DNA from 3 places in the Acrocarpospora sp. B8E8 genome. Region 1 is predicted to be linked to each of the others. Evidence: riboswitches for the same ligand, from Rfam matches in the RefSeq annotation. Region 1 holds a riboswitch; each other region holds the start of a gene.
The links. A riboswitch is a leader RNA that binds a small molecule or an ion and turns the genes downstream of it on or off. The one in region 1 is predicted to bind cobalamin.
Positions count from the first base shown of each region.

Region 1 (3,269 bases):
CAGGTCTCGGGGTTCTCCAGCGAACAGGCCACCGCTTCGGCGGCCACGGTGGTCTGCGCGATGCGGGTGGCCGGGCGGGAGCGCAGGTAGTACGTCGTTTTCAGGCCGCTCTTCCAGGCGTAGGCGTACATGGAGGAGAGCTTGCCGATCGTCGGCGCGGCCATGAACAGGTTGAGCGACTGCGCCTGGTCGATGTACGGCTGCCGCCCCGCCGCCAGGTCGATGAGCGCCTTCTGCGGGAGCTCCCACGCCGTCCGGTAGAGCAGTCTGAGGTCGCCGGGAATTTCGGGAATGTCGTGAACCGAGCCGTCGGCGCGTTTGATCGCGTCCCTGATCCGCTGGGTCCACAGCCCGCGCGCCTGGAGATCGCGTACGAGGTAGCGGTTGACCTGGAGGAACTCGCCGGAGAGGGTTTCGCGTTTGAAGACGTTGGAGACCTGGGGCTCGACGCATTCGTAGCAGCCGGCGATGGACGCGATGGTGGCGGTCGGGGCGATGGCGACGAGCAGCGAGTTGCGCAACCCGGTTCGCGCGATCCTGGCCCGCAGGCGATCCCACTCGGGGCTGCCGGGAACGTCGAAATGATCCGGGTGCAGGACGCCGCGCGCGGCGCGGGTGTCGGCGTAGGCGGGGTGCGGGCCGCGTTCCTCGGCCAGGTCGGCGGAGGTCGCGTACGCGGCGAGCGCGATCTCCTCGGCGATCCGGGTGGAGAGCGCCAGGGCCTCCGGCGAGTCGAACGGCAGCCGCAGCGCGAAGAACACGTCGGCCAGGCCCATCACGCCGAGCCCGATCGGCCGCCAGCGAAGGTTGGCGACCTCTGCTTCGGGCGTCGGATAGAAGCCCAGGTCGATCGTGCGGTCCAGGACGCGTACGGCACTGCGCACGGTCGCGCGCAGCCGTACCAGATCGACGCCGTCCGGCGTGAGATGGGCGGCCAGATTGATGGAGCCGAGGTTGCAGACGGCGGTCTCGCGGTCGGTGGTGACCTCCAGGATCTCGGTGCACAGGTTGGACAGGTGGATCACGTTCTCGGGGAGCGCCGTCTGGTTGGAGGTGCGGTTGGCGGCGTCCTTGAAGGTCATCCAGCCGTTGCCGGTCTGGGCGAGGGTGCGCATCATCCGGCCGTACAGGGTGCGGGCCGGGAACTGCTTGACGAAGCGGCCCTCGGCTTCGGCGGCGCGGTAGGCGGTGTCGAAGGCGGAGCTGTACAGGTCGATGAGGTGGGGAACCTCTTTGGGGTCGAAGAGGGACCAGGGTTCGTCGGCTTCGACGCGGCGCATGAACTCGTCCGGCACCCAGTTGGCCAGGTTGAGGTTGTGCGTCCGGCGGGCGTCCTCGCCGGTGTTGTCGCGCAGTTCCAGGAACTCCTCGATGTCGGCGTGCCAGGTCTCCAGGTAGACGCAGGCCGCGCCCTTGCGCCTGCCGCCCTGGTTGACGGCGGCCACGGAGGCGTCGAGGGTGCGCAGCCAGGGCACGATGCCGTTGGACAGACCGTTGGTGCCCTGGATCAGGCTGCCCCGGGAGCGGACGCGGCTCCAGGAGACGCCGATGCCGCCCGCGTACTTGGACAGCCTGGCGATCTGGGCGTATCGCTCGTAGATGCCCTCCAGCTCGTCCCGGGGCGAGTCGAGCAGGAAACACGAGGACAGCTGGGGGCGGCGCGCGCCGGAGTTGAACAGGGTGGGCGAGCTGGGCAGGTAGGCGAAGTCGGCCATCAGGCGGTAGAGCTCGTCGGCTTCGGCGACGGTCCCGGCCAGGCCGCAGGCGACCCGGAGGAGGAAGTGCTGCGGGCGTTCCAGCACGCGGCGGGTTCCGGGGTGGCGGAGCAGGTAGCGGTCGTAAACGGTGCGCAGGCCGAAATACTCGAACCGGTTGTCGTCGCCGATCAGCTCGTTCAGCTTGTCCGCGTGCGCGGCGACGAAATCGGCCAGCCGGTCCTGGATCAGCCCGGCCCGGTGGGTCGCGGCGATCGACTCCGCGAACGTGCGCACCCCTTCGGCGGCGGCCTCGTCGGCGATCAGCTCGCCGAGCAGCCGGGCGGCCCGTTTCGAGTTCCCCGGATCGGTGATCACCCCGGCCGCCGCGGCCTCGATCATCGCCCATCGATCGGTCATCTGCTCTCCCTCGCGAGTCCGGCACCCCCGGGTCCGGGGTTTCGGCACGCGTCGGAGCACGCGAAGGACCGCGCGGCTCGTCGGCGGGCCCTCCCACGAGGCCCGGCACAACCCGGCGCGGGCATCGGCCCGCGCGTCGGCCGCTGGCAGGTCTTCGGACTCGCGGGCGTCCTACTGGCCGTGGCTTCCCAGGCGCGTGCGCGCCCAGTGCCTGTGACGGCGGTCGTTCCCGCTCACCGCTGCGGGGCAGTCCCGGAATCACACCGGGTTCCCTTTTCACACCCCTCTGAGGAGTGAACCAGCAACGTCGAGAATCCTACATCTAGTGCCGTGCAGATCCGCAACCCCAACAAGTTGTGTTCTAAAGCACCCCAAGATCGGCCAGTACGTCCCTGGCGCGGTACGCTTCGGTGGCCAGCCACGCCCGGAAATCGGCGTCGGCCAGATACATGGGCGCCCACCGGTTCCGCAGCAGGAGGTGCCGCCAGGCCGCCGAGTCGCCGAGGTCGTGGCAGGCGTCCAGCAGCCGGGTCCTGTCCTCGTCGGCGAGCGCGCCGGGCGCGAGCAGCCCCCGCCAGTTCGCGTACGTGAGACGCGCGCCGGATTCCATCAAGGTCGGCGCGTCCACGCCGGGAATCCGTTCGGGGGCGGACACCGCGAGCGCCCGGAGCACGCCGGTCCGCAGGCGGGGCTCCAGGTCGCGGTAGCCGCCGATACCGACCGCGAACCTGCCGTCCAGGAGGGCCGCGGCCACCTGGGGGGTGTCGGCGAAAGGGGCGTATCTGAGCAGCCGGGCGTCCGCGCCGAGGCCGCGGGCGGTCAGACCGTACAGGACATGGTCGGGGCTGCCGGGGCCGCGGCCGGCCATCTCGACCGAGGCGGGATCGCGGAGCAGCGTCCTGGCCAGGCCGTCGAAGTCGCGGAACCGGGAGCGCGGCGCGGCGACGAACAGCAGCCACTCCCCGGCCATCCTGGCCAGCGGCGTGGTACTGGCGATGAGCGCGCCGGCGTCGTTGCCCGCCGCGGCCGCGACCAGCGCGGGCCCGGCCACCATCAGCCGGTCGGAACGCCGGGCCCGGGCGAACTCGGCGATCGTCACGATGCCGCCGTCGCACGGGGCGATCATGATCTTGGGGAGCCGGCCGCGCGCTTCGG
Region 1 is NZ_JBDPLV010000068.1:40,098-43,366, forward strand. It holds gene ABGB08_RS43105 (ribonucleoside-diphosphate reductase subunit alpha) at 1-2,114, opposite strand, end outside; cobalamin riboswitch at 2,242-2,432, opposite strand; gene ABGB08_RS43110 (tripartite tricarboxylate transporter substrate-binding protein) at 2,476-3,269, opposite strand, start outside.

Region 2 (3,269 bases), on a different contig from region 1:
CCGCCATCGCGTCCAGCAACCGGACCACGCTCGCGGGCGTGTCCAGGCCGACGGCGTTGCCGATCCGGGAATGTTTCGTCGGATACGCCGACAACATGATCGCGATCCGCCGCTCGGCGGCGGGGACGTGCCGGAGCAGCCCGTGCCGTACCGCGATCCCGGCCACCCGCGCGGCCCGCTCCGGGTCGGCGACATACACGGTGAGCCCGTCCGCGTCGATCTCCTTGAAGGAGAAGGGAACGGTGATGAGCCGCCCGTCGAACTCCGGAATCGCGACCTGCGTGGCCGCGTCCAGCGGCGAAAGCCCGTCGTCCCCCGCCGCCCAGGAAGCCCGATCCCCCGTGAGGCAGAGCCCCTGAATGATCGGGATGTCCAGCTCCGCCAGCGCCCCCACGTCCCAGGCTTCGTCATCCCCGCCCGCCGACGCGGTCGCGGGCTTGGTCCCGCCGGCCGCCAGCACCGTGACCACAAGCGCGTCCACCCGCCGCAAAGCCGCGAAAAGCCCCGGCTCCGCCGTCCGGAGCGACGCGCAGTACACCGGCAGCGCCCGCCCCCCGGCCGCCTCGACGGCATCACAGAGCGCTTCCACGAACGCGGTGTTCCCGGCCACATGATGGGCCCGGTAGTAGAGCACCCCCACCACCGGCCGCGGGAGCTCGTCCCCGGACCCCTCACGGCGCGGTTCATGAACCGGCCGTCCGTCACCCCCATGACGCGGGAGCTCGTCCCCGGACCCCTCACGGCGCGATTCATGATCCGGCGGTCCGTCACTCCCATGACGCGGGAGCTCGTCCCCGGACCCCTCACGGCGCGATTCATGATCCGGCGGTCCGTCACTCCCATGACGCGGCCGCTCGCCCCACTTCCCGGGTTTCTCAGAACGGGGGTCGTGCAGCGGCCCCTCCTCCGCTGGCGACTGTCCAGACGGCAACGGGCCGCCTGCGTCCGCGCGATGGCCGGGACGGGACAGAATGCCCCAGGTGGGCAGTGGGGCGGGCGGTTCGAAGCCGTGGCCGGTGAGGAGCACCGTGTCGGAGAGGAAATGGTGGAGTTCCGCCAGGTTGGCCGGTCCGCCGTGGGCCAGGTACGCGTGTGCCTCGGCGCACACCCCGCCCGGGACGGTGGACAGTTCCATCAACTCGGCGTCGGGAGCCTGCTCACCTCCAAGCACGACCACCGGGACCGGCCCGGCGAGCAGGAGGTCCAAGCCCTCCTCCCAGGCCCGGCGGCCGCCCAGGAGCCGTACGACGACGAGATCGGCGCCGTCCAGCAGGTCAGGAAGATCGTCCGGCCGGAGCCTGGCCGGGTTCGCGAGGCGATAGCCGGCGCCGCTCGCACGGGCGCTGAGCAGGTCGGTGTCGGACGTGGACAGCAGCAGGATCACGCGAGAGCCCTCCCTCGGGGTCCGCGCCCCGGGTCGTCGAAGTCACGACGGCCCGAGTGTCCTGGCTCCCGGCTCGACGCTCCCCCCGGCCTTCCCTGTGACAGTGGCCATGGTGGGGTTCGCTCCCCGGTGACAGTGGCGGGACCGCGCCGGATTCACACCGGCTTCCTCATTCGCCGTCGCCACGAGCAGCGTATGCCAACCACCTTTTCCAGGACAGCCCACCCCACCTTCCCGACTATCGGGATGGCTTCTCATCACCGCGAATCGGGCGGCGACCCTTCGCCGTGACGCGAATGGATAGAACGCTCCAATGCGTACAGATCCACTTCGCGGTGATTTCGGGGGCCCGGCACCGCGCCCCGCGGGGAGCGAAGGGCCGGGCAGGCTTTACCATCCAGGATGTGGCTATTGCGGGACATAGCGGGATATCGGCGCGAAGCGTCCCAGATCTCATCCGGACTGGACCTGATGCCTGCCCCGGAGCCCTGCAGCTTCACCAGGCGGCGGATGGCCCGCTGGCCCGCGTACGCGTTCCTGGCGGCGAGCTCTCCACCGCCGCGCTCCACGCCCTGACCGCCGGCCTCGGCGACGGCTTCATCGAGCTGACCTCCCGCGCGAACATCCAGGTGCGCGCCCTCCGCGACCCGGCCGCCTTCGCCGCCGGAATCGCCGCCGCGGGCCTGCTCCCCTCCGCCACCCACGAACGTGTCCGCAACATCCTCGCCTCGCCACTGACCGGCCTCGGCCCATACGGCGTCCTCGATGTCCGCCCGCTGATCACCGCCCTGGACGAAGGCCTCTGCGCGCGTACGCCCCTGGCGGGCCTCCCTGGCCGATTCCTCTTCGCCCTGGACGACGGCACCGGCGACGTGGCCACCCAGAACGCCGATATATCGGCCATCCCTGACGCCGATTCCCTGCGAATCCTCCTCGCCGGGGAAGACCACGGAATCCGCTGTCCGGTCGAGGTCACCGTCCCGCTCATACTGACCGCCGCGGAATCCTTCCTCACCGAACGAACCGCCCAGAACAGCGAGGCGTGGCGGCTGGCCGAACTCCAGGACGGTCCAGCCCAGGTAGCCGCCCGGGTAGCCGAGCTGTTCACCTCCCATGTCACCGTCCCCGCCCAGACCACCGCCCTGCTCAACACCACCGCTACCGCCCAGGTCACCGCTCGTGCCGCCACCGAGGTCGCCGCCCGGCCCACCGTGGGCCAGACCTCGGCCGAAGGACCCGGTGATCGGCCCGGCGACGGTCGTCCGCCGCTGGGCGTCACTCCGCTGGGCGTCATTCCGCTGAGCGATGGGACGTATGCGATCGGAGCGGCCGTTCCGCTCGGGCGGTTGTCGGCGGCACACGCGGTAGTGCTCGCCGAGGTGGCCGGTTCGGAGGGAATCGTGCGGTTGACGCCCTGGCGCGGGGTGGTCGTGGCCGGGTTGTCGGCGGAGGACGCGGCGTCGGCTGAGGCCGCTCTGGGCGATGCGGGGCTGGTGACCGATCCCCGATCGCCCTGGGTGGGGGTGACGGCGTGCACGGGACGGCCGGGATGCGCGAAGTCGCTGACCGATGTGCAGGCGGACGCGCGGGCGTCGGTGCCGGCGCTCCGCGGGTCGAGGTCCGTGCATTGGGCCGGGTGCGAACGTCGTTGCGGGCGGCCTCGGGGTGAGGTCGTGGATGTGGTGGCGGTTCCGGGGGGTTATCGGGTGGATTTCGAGGGCGTCAGCCGTACCCATAGGGAATTGAACGCGGTTGTGGGGGATGTGCGAAGCAGGAGGATCGGGTGAGTTACGTCCGGAACGGTGCGGAGATCTATCGGCGGTCGTTCGCCACGATTCGCGCGGAAGCGGAATTGGGCGGGCTGCCGGAGGATGTGGCGCGGGTC
Region 2 is NZ_JBDPLV010000063.1:25,610-28,878, reverse strand. It holds gene cobN (cobaltochelatase subunit CobN) at 1-1,384, opposite strand, end outside; cobalamin riboswitch at 1,418-1,600, opposite strand; gene cobG (precorrin-3B synthase) at 1,789-3,171, shown strand; gene ABGB08_RS41590 (precorrin-8X methylmutase) at 3,168-3,269, shown strand, end outside.
Region 2: linked by a shared signal. The riboswitch ahead of cobN (cobaltochelatase subunit CobN) and the one ahead of ABGB08_RS43105 (ribonucleoside-diphosphate reductase subunit alpha) in region 1 are both predicted to bind cobalamin.

Region 3 (3,269 bases), on a different contig from region 1:
CGTCAACGCGTACCTCGCGGCGTCGGCCGCGCGCGCCAGGCGGGCCCGGTGGGACTTCGAGGAGGAGAACCCGCTACGCGACGCCCGCGGGTTCGATCTGGCCAGGGAGGCGGCTGACTCCAGCCAGCTGACCGACGAGGATCTGGGCCTGGCCAACGTGATCCTCACCAACGGCGCGCGGCTGTATGTGGATCACGCCCATCCGGAGTATTCCACGCCCGAGTGCACCAACCCCCGGGCGGCCGTGATCTGGGACAAGGCGGGCGAACGGGTGATGCACGACGCCGCCGTCCGGGCGTCGGGCATGCCGGGCAACGCCCCCATCCAGCTCTACAAGAACAACACCGACAGCAAGGGCGCCTCCTACGGCTGCCACGAGAACTACCTGATGCGGCGGGCCACGCCGTTCGCGGACATCGTCCGGCATCTGACGCCGTTCTTCGTGTCGCGGCAGGTGGTGTGCGGCGCCGGGAAGGTCGGGATCGGGCAGGATTCCCGCGGCGACGGGTTCCAGATCAGCCAGCGCGCCGACTTCTTCGAGGTCGAGGTCGGCCTGGAGACGACGCTGAAGCGGCCGATCATCAACACCCGGGACGAGCCGCACGCGGACCCGGAGAAGTACCGCCGCCTCCACGTGATCATCGGCGACGCCAACATGTCGGAGATTTCCACTTACCTGAAGCTGGGCTCGACCGCGCTGGTGCTCGCGATGATCGAGGACGGGTTCCTCACCAGCGATCTCTCCGTGGAGTCGCCGGTCGCCGCGCTGCGGGCGGTTTCGCATGATCCGACCTGCAAGTATGAGATCTCGCTGCGGAACGGGCGCAAGATGACGGCCGTACAGCTGCAGATGGAGTATCTGGAGCAGGCCCGCAAGTATGTCGAGGACCGGTATGGCGCGGGTCTGGATGAGATGACCAAGGACGTGCTGAACCGGTGGGAGTCGGTGCTGACCCGGCTGGCCGAGGATCCGATGCAGCTGTCGCGCGAGCTCGACTGGGTGGCCAAGCTGGAACTCCTGGAGGGGTACCGGACGCGGGACAACCTGCCCTGGTCGCATCCCCGGCTCGGGCTGGTCGACCTGCAGTATGCGGACATCCGCCCGGATCGAGGGCTGTACAACCGGCTGGTGGCTCGCGGGCGGATGCAGCGGCTGGTGACCGAGGACGACGTCGAACGCGCCATCGAGACGCCGCCGACCGATACGCGGGCCTATTTCCGGGGGCGCTGCCTCCGGCAGTACAGCGAGTCGGTGGCCGCCGCGTCCTGGGATTCTGTGATCTTCGACATTCCCGGGCGGGAGTCGCTGCAGCGGGTGCCCACGCTGGAGCCGCTGCGCGGGACGAAAGCCCACGTGGGCGAGCTGCTCGACCGGTGCAGGACGGCCGCCGACCTGGTGGCCGCGCTCACCGGCGAAGGATAGCCGGGTTGACGGGTTTGTCCGTTCGGGGGTACGTTCCCGGTGAATTGTGGCGGCGTGAGGGAAATCCGGTGTAACTCCGGTGCGGTCGCGCCACTGTAACCCTCCCGATGAGGGGAGCCAGGTCACCACCCGCCACAGACCGACGACAGGGACGCGTAATCCCGGAGGAGGACCGTGGCGTGAGCCAGCTCTCAGCCCCGCATGTTCAGCCCATTCCGCTTCGCAACCTGGCCTGGTGGGCGCTGGCCGTGCCCGTTCTCCTGCTGGTGGCCTATCTGGTCACCTTCGACCAGGGGGCGATCTCCCAGGCGGGTGACTACCTGCACGAGCTCATGCACGACGGCCGTCATCTGCTCGGCGTTCCGTGCCACTGATGATCCGCCCGCTGTTCGTCCGGGGCCTGCTCGCCGGAATCATCGCAGGACTCGCCGCGGGCGTTTTCGCCTACTTCGCCGGCGAGCCGCACATCGACAGCGCGATCGCCCTCGAAGAGGCCGCCGCGCACGCCCATGCCGAGGTTCCCCTCGTCAGCAGAAGCGGCCAGCTGGGGGGATTGTTCCTCGCCACCGCTTTGTACGGCCTCGCCGTCGGCGGCCTGTTCGGCCTCGCGTTCGCCCTGGTACGGGGGCGTATCGGGCCCCGCTCCGGGAGCGTGTTGTCGATCACCCTGGCGGCGGCCGGATTCGTGGCCGTTGTCCTGGTGCCGTTCGTGAAATATCCGGCTAATCCGCCTGCGGTGGGGGATCCGGCGACGATCGGATCGCGGACGTCGCTCTACCTGGTCGCGGTCGCGATCGGGTTGCTGGCGATGGCCGCCGCCGCGGTCGCGCGCCGGATCTTCGAGGTCAACGGGGAACCGGTGCGGTGGCTGGCGACCGGGTTGGGGTTCCTTGTCCCGGTCACGGCAGCGTGGGTGTTCCTGCCGGTCGTGTCGGAGGTTCCCGAAGGGTTTCCGGCGGACTTGCTGTGGGACTTCCGGGTTTCGTCGTTAGGGACTCAGGTCGTGTTGTGGGGGGTGCTGGGGGTTTCGTACGCGTACCTCTGGCATCGGAGTGAACGGGTGGCCGGGGCGCCGCAGGGCGTACCGGCCTGATCGTGGCTGCGCGAGCGGCGCGGGTGATCGTGGTCGCCCATGGCAGGACGGCGGCCGTCAGGGCCGCCGCCTTCCCGTCCCCTGACGACGTTCTGGAGCTCCCGCCAGCCGGGGACGTCGTCAAGGGCGAGGGGCGGGCCGGGCCCGAGGAGCGTTGCCTGGGCACGGCGCGGTGGCTGGGCGTGGCGGCGGTCGCCGATCCGGGGTTGCGTGACTGCGATCTCGGGCGGTGGCGGGGGAGGGCGTTCGCCGAGGTGGCGGCGGAGGAGCCCGAGGGCGTACGGGCCTGGCTGAGCGATCCCGGCGCGGCGCCGCACGGTGGCGAGTCGGTGGCCGGGTTGATCGCCCGGATGGGGGAGTGGCTCGGTGCGCTCCCCGCCGGGCGGTCGCTGGCGGTCACCCATCCGGCGGTCGTGCGGGCGGTGCTGGTGTCGGCGCTGGGGTTGCCGGATGTCGCGTACTGGCGGGTGGACGTTCCGCCGCTGGGCCGAGTCGAATTGAGCGGATTCGACGGGCGCTGGAACCTTCGCTTACCACAATGGGGACCTTTGATGGGGGCCTCACGGGGGTCCGAAGGAATTTTTCCTGGTTTTTCGGCTATTTCGGAGGCTGGTTTTGAGGGATAGCGGTGGTGGATTCCTTCATTTGACCAGCCTTCTGAGGTTTCGGTCTTGAGAAAAGGGCGTATCTGCGGTGACGTATCCGTTTAGCGCGGTTGTTGGGTTGGCGGATCTGAAACTGGCGCTCGTGCTC
Region 3 is NZ_JBDPLV010000063.1:9,173-12,441, forward strand. It holds gene dop (depupylase/deamidase Dop) at 1-1,423, shown strand, start outside; cobalamin riboswitch at 1,433-1,571, shown strand; gene ABGB08_RS41520 (CbtB domain-containing protein) at 1,603-1,797, shown strand; gene ABGB08_RS41525 (CbtA family protein) at 1,797-2,516, shown strand; gene ABGB08_RS41530 (histidine phosphatase family protein) at 2,519-3,142, shown strand; gene ABGB08_RS41535 (VWA domain-containing protein) at 3,240-3,269, shown strand, end outside.
Region 3: linked by a shared signal. The riboswitch ahead of ABGB08_RS41520 (CbtB domain-containing protein) and the one ahead of ABGB08_RS43105 (ribonucleoside-diphosphate reductase subunit alpha) in region 1 are both predicted to bind cobalamin.